2 regions of the Streptococcus sp. HN38 genome follow, and region 1 is predicted to be linked to the other one. Evidence: predicted binding sites of a transcription regulator. Region 1 holds the regulator's gene; the other holds the start of a gene.
The links. Region 1 encodes NrdR, which represses ribonucleotide reductase genes. Its sites were predicted from a motif close to ACACNATATATNGTGT; they were not measured.
Positions count from the first base shown of each region.

Region 2: nrdH (glutaredoxin-like protein NrdH) is a predicted target of NrdR. The motif match lies at 3,488-3,503, and genes of this name have one in related genera.

Region 1 covers NZ_CP116604.1:1,947,430-1,953,401, forward strand. Annotated here, with positions in the region: gene dnaI (primosomal protein DnaI) at 1-193, opposite strand, end outside; gene PHA78_RS09485 (replication initiation/membrane attachment protein) at 193-1,344, opposite strand; gene nrdR (transcriptional regulator NrdR) at 1,331-1,822, opposite strand; gene PHA78_RS09495 (AI-2E family transporter) at 1,894-3,024, opposite strand; gene PHA78_RS09500 (response regulator transcription factor) at 3,495-4,184, opposite strand; gene gndA (NADP-dependent phosphogluconate dehydrogenase) at 4,266-5,693, opposite strand; gene PHA78_RS09510 (YceD family protein) at 5,781-5,972, opposite strand, start outside.
Region 2 covers NZ_CP116604.1:1,437,137-1,443,108, reverse strand. Annotated here, with positions in the region: gene nrdF (class 1b ribonucleoside-diphosphate reductase subunit beta) at 1-365, opposite strand, end outside; gene nrdE (class 1b ribonucleoside-diphosphate reductase subunit alpha) at 939-3,098, opposite strand; gene nrdH (glutaredoxin-like protein NrdH) at 3,131-3,349, opposite strand; gene acnA (aconitate hydratase AcnA) at 3,736-5,972, shown strand, end outside.

The DNA.
Region 1 (5,972 bases):
TGACAAAGAGGTCACGCTGACTGATATATTCCAAAAACTTAGAAATGGAGAGGGTGATTTCCTGCTGGGTCAAACCTTCTTTTTTGATAAAAGCAGCGACTTCAGGATCACTCACTATCTCCTGATAGAGTTGCTGATAAGATTTTGGACTTGGATTGGTTGTTTGCGACAACCTGTCTTGAACTGATTTCATCAGCTACCTCCTTTGTTTTCCATTTCTTCTAATTCACGATAAAGAGCCGCCAGCTTGGCTTGACCTTCCTGCGTTTGTCCTTGCTGAACCTCTTCCTTACTCCACTCAGGCACATTGGTTTTGGTTTCTTGCTTGGGTTTACTTTGTGGCTGACCTGTCTTCAACTCTCTTAGGTAAAGAACAGCTGCCTCTGCACTGCCAATTCCCTTGTAGGAAAAATCATTGCCCAATTTCATGGCATATTTTTCATTGAGATTGGCTGAGTCCACCTTGTTAAAGGTATAGAGGACCAAGACATTGATGACTTCGTCAAGCATACCCAAATTGGCCAAATCCGTCAAGCATTTTCGTTCTGTTGCGGTCACCGCTGCCTTGCGTTGCTCCTTGATAAAGGACAGGAAGGTTAGGCTGGATTTTGATTTCGCTTCACGAACAATTGCTTGTTCTTGGGCAGTGAGGTTGGCGCTTTCTGTTGGCAATGACTGACGTGACTGCTGCAAGCGTTTGGTCGAGATGGTCTGTCCAATAGCTGTTGCTTTAGCCTGCCGATAGGTTTCCAACCAGGTCCACCCTGCCTGCTCTGCTATGTAACTAAGCGCAATAACATCCTCAGCTTCATCCTGAAAAAGAAGCTTATCTTTAGCCATTAATGCCTTGAAGGCAGACCAGTCAAAATCATGTTTCGGTTCAAAAACAACTGGAGCCTGCCCATCCATAGTAAAGACCTGAGAAAATGTTTTTGAGATATTTTGTTCTTGATTGGGTTGATGAACAAGTAGATTCTCCATGCTTGACTCCCCAATCTTCCTTGCTAACAAGTTCTTATACAAGGGTTTCGCTAGAAAACTTTTTACGGTCAGAGGGGCTTGTAGCGCCAAACCTGTTAATTCATCTGCACGATAGAGTTCTAGGAGCCCCATGGCAGTCAGAACATCCAGAGCCTTCTCCAAACGATTCATCCCAAAATCCATGTGATTGAGAATGACAGTCCATTTGTAACGTCCTTGCCCTTGATCGGCAAAACTATAAAAGTAATAATAAAGCGCTAATGCATCAAAACCGATAATCGGCTGGTAGCATTGGCTAAGACTGACAATATCAGGTGTAAACGGGCTGATTTTTATATAGGCAAATAAATCATTTGGTTTCATCTTTTTTTCCCGGTTTTACCTTACTTCCTTTGGAAATCATCTGCTTAAGCAAATTTTCTAGCTCTCCAACATCTTTGAAAGAACGATAAACCGATGCAAAACGCACATAGGTGATTTCATCCAATTCGACCAATTCTTCCATTACCAAATTCCCAATGACATCGGATTCTATTTCACTATCACCTTGTGCTCGAACCTTCTGTTCAATCCGATTCACCACTTCATCAATATCATCGGTTGACACAGGGCGCTTTTGAGCAGAACGAATAATCCCATTGAAAATCTTTTCACGTGAAAACTGCTCTCTAGTTCCGTCTTTTTTTACAACGACTAGAGTTTTCTCTTCAATCCGTTCATAGGTGGTAAAACGTTGACCACATTGGTCGCAGGAACGACGACGACGGATGGTATTGCCATCTTCAGCCTGACGACTATCAATGACACTTGATTTCAAACTCTGACATTTTGGACAACGCATACTCTTTCTCCTACATAAACTTTATCACTTCAGTATAGCATAAAAATGACAAAAATAAAAGAAAGCGAGAATTACTCACTTTCTACCAATAATTCATCTTGCTTCTTCAATCGACTGGCAACCCATTCACGAACCAAGCGGTAGACAACCGCAAAAATTGGGGTAAAGAAGACCATTCCAAGCAAGCCAAACAAATTACCACCAATCAAGGCTGCAGCCAGGGTAAAGAGAGTCGGAAGACCAACTGATTGACCAACCACGCGCGGGTAAATCACATTCCCTTCAATCAACTGAAGAATCTGGAAGAGTACGATAGACCAGAGTGCCAAGAGCGGATTTTGTACCGCCACAAAGAGAGCACTAATCAAACACGCTGAAAAGGGACCGATATAAGGTACAAATGATAGGACCCCAGCCAAAATACCAGCCATGCTGGCATAAGGAATTCCTGAGAGCGAATAACTAACAAAGACAAGTGTCCCAATGATACACGCCTCAACAATCTGACTCATCAAGAATCGGTCATAGGTATCAACAATAACTTCTCCAATATAGTTCACTACTCTGACAGCCTTCTCTGGCAAGGTAGCCTGCAAGAACTTTCTCGTCATCGCCTGCAAGTGTTCCTTGCTCCCTAAAATCGCTAGAGTGAAGAAGAAAGCCATTATCAACGTCATAGTGTTCGAAAAAATCCCCGTCACATTGGACACCAAGCCAGATAAAATCGGTGTAACCAAACTTGAAATAAGTGTTAAATTCTTCAACTGATCCAAAAAGCTGGCAATCTGGTCTCCGATTTGTCCCGACAAAAGACCATTTGATTCAAGAAAATTAGTTAGGGCATTTACCGATTTTGGAATGGCTGTGCTACTAACCGAAACCAGTTCTGAAACAGTCGTCACCAATGTAGGAAGAACAATCACCACCAGTCCCGTCACAATTAAAGCAAATCCAATTAATACTCCAACAATTGCCAAAGACCGCTTGGATTTCTTTAAAAAAGAAATTTTTTCAAACTGATCTTCTAATTTTTTCATGGGAACATTGAGAATAAAGGCAAAAATAGCTCCAATAAAAAGCGAATTCATACTGCCTAATAATTGTTGAATAGCCCCATAAATACTAGACCAGTTGAGAACAGCTAACAATGTCGCTCCAGATAAGAGTATTAATATGACTTTTTCTTTAAATGATGTATTCATAACTTTTCCATTCTTACTTATTGGCTACTATTTTATCACACGCTTATAGAAAAAGAAAGAGGGGCTGGACAAAAAGACCAACCTCTCTTTTCAAAGTTCGTGTCAACATCTCAGCGCAGTGGTTGATTGGGTTTAACAGTCCAGTGGACTGTTAAAGGTTGGAGATAAGATTTGCGAAGCAAATCTCAGAAATTCGCGTTTCACACTCAAAATCTGACCTCTACGACTGATGCGAACAGAGTTCGCTTCATCTCCAACCTCAAACTATCTCCCAGACAGTTTTGTAGCGAACTTTGTTCGCTCTATTTCCAACTTCCAACTGTCCCCCAGACAGTTTGAGCTGTGCGGGGGTGGGAGTGAAACAGTCTGGGAATAGACTGTTTCAGCTCGACAACTAGAAATAAAGACTTGTTGACGAACTCATTTTTGAAAAATAGAGTTCTTTCTCACTCCCTCCTCTCTACTCTAAATCAATCGCGCATGGCATATCCGACACCACGAACTGTTTTTATATATGAATCTTGATGTGGCAAATCCAGTTTACCACGTAGATAGCGAATATATACATCGACGACATTGGTCTCAGAAGCCGCTTCATATTTCCAAACACGCTCAAGAAGTTGTTCTCGACTAACAGGCTCTGGGCTATTCATTAAGGTCGCCAACAGATCATACTCTCGGCGGGTCAAATTAATCAATTCATCACCTCGAGTCACTGTTCGATTTTGAAAATCAACCTTCAAATCACGATAGGCCGCATGCATGTGAACCTGTTTACAATTATTATCAATAAAGTCACGACCACGAAAAATCGCAGAGATTTGCTCCACTAAATCACTGATGACAAAGGGCTTCACTACGTAGGAAACAGCATAAGAGAGGACTTCTTCCCCATATTGACTAACTTCTGTCGGCTCAACTACCACAATCATGACCGTGGCTGGTTTTATCGCTAATAGTTCTGTAGCCAATTCCTTGCTGGACATGTCTGAAAGCTGAAAACTCATCAGAATCAAGTCAAAATCCGTTTCATGTGCCAAGGACATAGCCTCTTTCCCTGTCGATGCATAATCAACAAGATAGTCTTTTTTCTGCAATTCCATGGAAACAAAATGCGAGAGATTGCGTTCTTTACCAGCAATCAAAATTTTCTTAGCCATTATCCATCCTTTTCTATTCTTTCAAATGGTGTAGGAATCGTATTATGACTAGAAAGAAGGGCGCTTCCACGCCCATCTTTTCTATTTTGATTCGCTATACCAGTCGTAATGGAAGATTCCTTCTTTATCTTTACGGTTATAAGTGTGAGCACCAAAGTAGTCACGTTGTGCTTGAATCAAGTTCGCTGGCAAGTTTTCAGCACGGTAGCTATCGAAGTAGGTAATAGCTGCTGAGAAAGTTGGTACAGGAACTCCTGCTTGAACTGCCAAGGCAACAACATCACGAACTGCCTGTTGATACTTAGCTGTTACATCAAGGAAATACTCATCCAAGAGCAAGTTTGCCAAGTCTTCATCACGTCCGTAGGCATCTGTGATTTTTTGCAAGAAGCGAGCACGGATGATACAACCTGCACGCCAGATTTTTGCGATTTCACCAAATGGCAAGTTCCAGTTGTTTTCTTTTGATGCTACGCGCAACTGTGCAAAACCTTGTGCATAAGACATGATTTTTGAGAAGTACAATGCTTGACGGATTTTTTCTACCAATTCAGCCTTGTCGCCTTCGTATGCAAACGGAGCTGGTTTTGGAAGGACCTTGCTTGCTGCCACACGCTCATCTTTGTAGGTTGAGATATAACGAGCAAATACAGATTCTGTAATCAATGACAGTGGCACACCCAAGTCAAGTGATGATTGACTTGTCCACTTACCAGTTCCCTTGTTACCAGCCGCATCCAAAATGTAATCAACGATTGGTCCATCTTGACCTTGATCGTCTTTACGTTTCAAAATATCTGCTGTGATTTCAATCAAGTAGCTATCCAATTCGCCTTTGTTCCACTCAGTAAAGATGTCAGCCATTTCATCAACAGACAAACCGAGCAAGTGTTGCATGAGGTCATAAGACTCCGCAATCAATTGCATGTCGCCATACTCGATACCGTTGTGTACCATTTTTACGTAGTGACCAGCTCCATCTGGACCGATATAAGTCACACATGGTGCTCCATCTTCTGGTGCTTTTGCTGAAATTTCTTCCAAGACATCTGCCACCAATTCGTAAGCTTCTTTTTGACCACCAGGCATGATAGATGGACCTTCAAGGGCTCCTTTTTCACCACCAGATACACCTGTACCGATGAAGTTAATACCTGAGTTTGCCAATTCTTTTGAACGACGGATAGTGTCTTCGTAGAAAGTATTACCACCATCGATCAAGATGTCACCTTCATCCAAGTGTGGCAAGAGCGCTTGAATGGTTGCATCTGTACCAGGACCAGCTTGAACCATAAGCATGATGCGACGTGGTTTTTCGATAGATGCCACAAAGCTTTCCACATCGTAACTTGGTACCAAGTTTTTGCCTGGATTGCTTGCAACAACATCTTCTGTTTTATCAGCAGAGCGGTTGTAAATAGCTACTGAGTAGCCACGTGATTCAACGTTAAGTGCAAGGTTGCGGCCCATAACGGCCATCCCTACAACACCAAAATTTGCTTTAGTCATTTGTTTACTCCTCTAATTTGTATCCCTTTCATTATACACCGAATGGGGAAAGTTGACAAGAATTTTCAGATAATTTAACTATCCAAACTATTCTTCACTATCAAACAAGCCCTGCAATTGAGCAAAAGGACTATTGGCCTCTTTTTTCTCTTGAGCTTTTTGTTGAAAATCTTCCTCAGTCATTAAAGCCCAAGCTTGACCAGATGGCAGTTCCTGTCCAGCTTCTTCTTCAGGTGTCAAGACTTTGATTGGTATAGCCAGTAAAATATTATCTGCTAC
Region 2 (5,972 bases), 510 kb from region 1:
TCAAAGATGTCTTCAATCTCAGACTTGGTATTCAAGGTTGAGAAGATAGAAGAGTAAGACTTGGCATGGACTGACTCCATGAATTGGATGTTGTTGTAAACAGCTTCTTCGTGCGGTGTACGAATATCGTTGCGGAGGGCTTGGACACCTGTTTCAGATTGTAGAGTATCCAAGAGAGTTAATCCACCAAAGACCTTACCAACTAGGTCTTTTTCTTCAGCAGTAAGTTTACGCCAGTCATCCAAGTCGTTTGATAATGGGATACGTGTATCGAGCCAGAATTGCTCGGTCAACTTTTCCCAAGTTGACTTGTCAATCACATCCTCAATGGCGTTCCAGTTTATGGCTTTGTAGTAGGTTTCCATCATATTCTCTTTCTTTTTCTTATACTTCAAATATTATATCACAAATAGATAGTAGCCTGTAAAAAAATCCCCTAAAAGGGATTTTAATCGATCGCTTATTAGTTGCTTCACATCGTGAACGACAGTGTCGTAAGGTAGCTAGCTAATCCGCTTATAGCGGTTAGCTTAGATTAGCTAGTTGATTTATCAACAGCTAAACTTGTGAAAGTTACGACCTGAGAAAAGTCGTTCGAACTTAACGACTTTTCGAGGTAGTAAGCCACTTAGGTACTGACTATATGGTCAGTACCGTTCATTCATTAGATGCTTTGGTATTGGTGTATTGCGACACGTAGAAACTGAAGACGATATTTCTTCAGTTTCGAAGTTAGTAAGGTAGCTAGCCAATCCGCATATAGCGGTTGGCGTAGCTTAGCTAGTTGGCTTGCCAACAGCTAAGCTTGCTACGTCAAAATCGAGTTCGGGCTAAGGACTTGGCAAAAAAGATAAATCCCTTTGAGATGCAAGACACCTCTGCGGTTTCTCATTTCCAACTTTCAACAGTCCCCCAGACTGTTGAAACGCCCTCACATCTTAGATCACACAACTCTCACATTGGTTTGCGCCGACTTCTTCGCCGTCATCGGTAAAGGTACGAATGTAGTAGATAGACTTGATACCTTTGTTGAAGGCGTAGTTACGAAGGATAGAGAGGTCACGTGTAGTTTGTTTGTTCTCTTTTTTCCATTCATAGAGTTCTTTTGGGAGCTCACTGCGAAGGAAAAGAGTGAGTGACAACCCTTGGTCAACGTGTTCTGTTGCAGCAGCGTAGACATCAATGACCTTGCGCATATCCATGTCATAGGCAGACTTGTAGAATGGAATAGTTTCAGTTGCCAAACCAGCTGCTGGATAGTAGATTTTACCGATTTTCTTCTCTTGGCGTTCTTCAATCCGTTGTGTGATTGGGTGAATTGAAGCAGAAACGTCGTTGATGTAGCTGATAGAACCGTTTGGTGCAACAGCTAGACGGTTTTGATGATAGAGACCATCTGCCATTACTTTTTCACGAAGCTCCGCCCAATCTTGTCCACTTGGAATGAAAATACCTTCAAAGAGTTCTTTGACACGGTCAGATTGTGGTTGGTAGTCACCAGTCACGTATTTATCGAAATAAGTGCCGTCTGCGTATTTTGATTTGTCAAAATTATGGAAGGTTGCCTTGCGTTCGCGGGCAATGTTATTTGATTCTACCAAGGTCCAGTAGTTAAGGAGCATGAAGTAGATGTTGGTAAATTCTACGGCAGTTTTTGAACCGTAATCAATCAAGTTCTGAGCCAAGTAAGAATGAAGTCCCATAGCACCAAGACCGATAGAATGAGCACGTTCATTTCCTGCTTCGATAGACGGTACCGCAGAAATGTGCGAATGGTCCGTTACGTAGGTCAAAGCGCGTGTCATTGTACGAACAGAGCGTCCAAAATCAGGCGATTTCATCAAGTTGACAATGTTGGTTGAGCCAAGGTTACATGACACATCCGTACCCATGGTCAAGTATTCCTGAGAATCATTGATGACGCTTGGAGTTTGTACTTGAAGAATTTCTGAACAGAGGTTAGACATGATAATCTTGCCGTCAACAGGATTGCTACGGTTAGCTGTATCGATGTTGATAACATAAGGATAGCCAGATTCCTGTTGAAGTTTAGAAATTTCAGTTTCTAGGTCACGTGCCTTGATTTTTGTCTTACGAATGCGTGGGTTTGCTACCAATTCATCGTATTTTTCTGTGATGTCAAGGTAGCTGTAAGGGACACCGTATTCCAACTCAACTGAGTATGGGCTGAAGAGGTACATATCTTCGTTTTTACGTGCCAATTCGTAGAATTTATCAGGAACGGTAATACCGAGTGATAAGGTCTTCACACGAACTTTCTCATCGGCATTTTCTTTCTTAGTCGAAAGGAAGGAAATAATATCTGGGTGGAAAACATCAAGATAAACGACACCAGCCCCTTGGCGTTGCCCAAGCTGGTTAGAATAGGAGAAGCTGTCTTCGAAGAGTTTCATAACAGGAACGACACCAGATGCTGCTCCCTCGTAGCCCTTGATTGGTGCACCTGCCTCACGCAGGTTGCTGAGGGAGATACCAACACCACCACCGATACGGGACAATTGCAGAGCAGAGTTGATAGAACGTCCAATCGAGTTCATATCGTCAGTGACTTGAATGAGGAAACACGATACCAACTCACCACGACGGGCACGGCCTGCGTTGAGGAAGGAAGGAGTAGCAGGCTGGTAACGCAAATGAATCATTTCGTTGGCCAGGTTTAGTGCTAATTCTTCGTCGCCCTCAGCAAAATACAAGGCATTGAAGAGAACACGGTCTTCCATGCTCTCCAAGTAGTAGGCACCGTCGTTGGTTTTAAGGGCATACTGGTTGTAAAACTTGTAGGCTGCCATGAAAGACTTGAAACGGAAGTTTTGATCTTTCAAGAATTGATCGATTTTGATGATAAATTCTGGGCTATACTGGTCTAAAAATTCTTTTTCAAGATAGTTTTCTTCTACTAAGTAGGCAATCTTATCTAAAATACTATCGAATTGCTTGGTATTTGGAAGGACGTTTTCCTTAAAGAAAGCCTTGACAGCCTCTTTGTCCTTGTGGAGAGGGATTTGTCCGTTGACAGGACGGTTGATTTCGTTATTCAAACGGAAGTAGGACACATCGCCTAATTCTTTCAAACTCATAGTCGCAATCTCTTTCTATAAACAGTAGGGAGTTAAACCAAGGCTTTTAGTTTTCCTGGTTGAAAACCTGAGAAAACATCATTTTCAGTTTCGATAACAGGTGCAGCTGAGAAACCGAGCCCTTTTACGTGATCGATAAATTCAGGCTGTTCATCTAGATTGATTTCTTTATAATCTACACTATGTTGATCCAAGAATTTCTTGGTCATTTTACACTGTACACAATTATTTTTTGAATAGATCGTTACCATTCAATTTCTCCTTTGTCCATGAGGGATTAATAGAAAATCCCAATTTTGTTACCAATCTAGGATACTAGATTTTGGGGTCAAAGTCAAGAAGGAAGTTTATTTAAAATCACAAAATATAGTGCATAATATTTTTACAAGACACCATATATTGTACATACGTCCAATGATGCCAAGTTGAAAAATAGCGTTTACATAGCTGTTTCTATTTGGTTTGATAACCCTAACAATCTCTCGGTAAAGTATAAATCAGCTTTTTTACAAATGTCATAATGTTTTGAAGGAAACATGCAGTGTTATAAAATGTAACATTTATAGTGATATATGTATTGAATATATATTAGCTTTTGTACTATACTATTTAATAATGTCGAAAGAGGTTATAAAATATGGAAAAATCACATAGAAAACGCTTGTTTCATAAAGGGAAAGAATATTCATATTATGCATTGGATTCGATTTCAATGGAAGAAAAAGTGGATATTCAATCACTTCCCTATACTATTCGTATTTTATTAGAGAGTCTTTTAAGAAAAGAAGATGGTGTGGATGTTACAAAAAATCACATAATGGAGTTGCTTCATTATCAGGCTGCATCTCCTAAAGGAGAAATTCCTTTTAAACCTAGTCGTGTTATTTTGCAAGATTTTACAGGTGTTCCTGTTGTGGTAGATTTGGCCTCCATGCGTGATGCGGTGGTGAAAGCAGGTGGAAACCCTGAATTGATTAACCCGGAAATTCCAGTGGATTTAGTCATCGACCACTCTGTTCAAGTTGATTTTTTTGGGACTGAAGATGCTCTGGAGAAAAATATTGCCTTAGAGTTCGAAAGAAATAATGAGCGCTATGAATTTCTGAAATGGGCAGAGAATTCCTTTGAAAATTATCGCGCTGTGCCTCCAGCAACAGGAATTATCCATCAGGTAAACATTGAATTTCTAAGCGATGTTATTATCAACAAGGATGGTTTGCTTTATCCAGATTCTATGTTTGGTACAGACAGTCATACGACCATGATTAACGGTATTGGTGTACTTGGTTGGGGTGTAGGTGGTATTGAGGCGGAAGCTGCAATGTTGGGTGAAGCATCCTATTTTCCCGTTCCTGAGGTGATTGGTGTTCGCCTAGCTGGGCAATTGCCTAAGGTTGCCACTGCAACGGATTTGGCGCTTAAGGTCACTCAACTTCTACGTCAGGAAAATGTAGTTGGGAAGTTTGTCGAATTCTTTGGACCAGGTTTATCTTCTCTTACATTAGCGGATCGAGCAACTGTTTCCAATATGGCTCCAGAATACGGTGCGACTTGTGGCTATTTCCCGATTGATGGAGAAACTTTACATTATATGAGATTGACCAACCGTTCGGAGGAGCACGTAGAGTTGACAGAAGCCTATGCTAAGGCTAATTATTTATTCTATGATGCTGAACGTTTTCCGTCTTATAGCAAGGTTTTAGAATTGGATTTATCAACAGTAGTCCCATCTATTTCTGGTCCTAAAAGACCACAGGATTTGATAGAATTAACAGATGCAAAAGCAGAGTTTCAGGCTAGTTTAATACGTGAAGTAGGTGTGCGTGGATTTGGTTTGGAGGAAGCAGAGTTAGATAAAACAGCCGCGGTTAAGTATGTTGAAGGAGATGAGCAAATTCAAACAGGTCATGTTGCTATTGCGGCGATTACCTCGTGTACAAATACCTCCAATCCGTATGTCCTTTTGGCAGCAGGATTACTGGCAAAAAATGCGGTAGAAAAAGGTTTGGCAGTTTCTAAGACGGTCAAGACGTCATTGGCACCAGGCTCAAAAGTAGTGACTGGCTATTTGAAAAAATCAGGTTTGCAGACCTATCTAGATGCTTTAGGGTTCAATTTGGTTGGTTATGGTTGTACAACTTGTATCGGTAACTCAGGTGATCTGCGTCCTGAAATAGCGGAGGCGATTAAGGAAGAAGATTTATTGGTTTCTGCGGTATTATCTGGAAATCGTAACTTTGAAGGACGGATTAATCCATTGGTAAAAGCTAATTTCTTAGCGAGCCCACCGCTTGTTGTTGCCTATGCTATTGCGGGAAATATGAATGTAGATTTAACAAGGGATCCGCTGGGATATGATGAGAAGCAACAAGCTGTCTACCTTGCGGACATTATGCCAAGTCGTGAGGAGGTAGATGACTACATTGAGCGTTATGTGACTCGTGACCTTTATAAGGAAGAATACCAACAGGTATTTACAGATAGTCAGGCTTGGAATGCGATTGAAACAAAAACGGATAAGAATTACAATTGGAATTCATCTTCTACCTATATTCAAAATCCGCCCTATTTTGACAACATGCAGGCAGATTTATCCATAAAACCACTGGAAAATTTATCTGTTTTGGCAAAATTTGGCGATTCTGTAACGACAGATCATATTTCCCCGGCAGGGAATATTGCACGATTGAGTCCTGCAGCTCGTTATCTCGAAGAGAATGGCATTGTTTATAAGGATTTTAATTCTTATGGAAGTCGTCGTGGAAATCACGAAGTCATGATGCGTGGGACTTTTGCAAATATTCGTATAAAGAATGAGCTGGCAGATGGAAAAATTGGTGGTTGGACAAGAGTTGGCGATGAGATTCTTCCTAT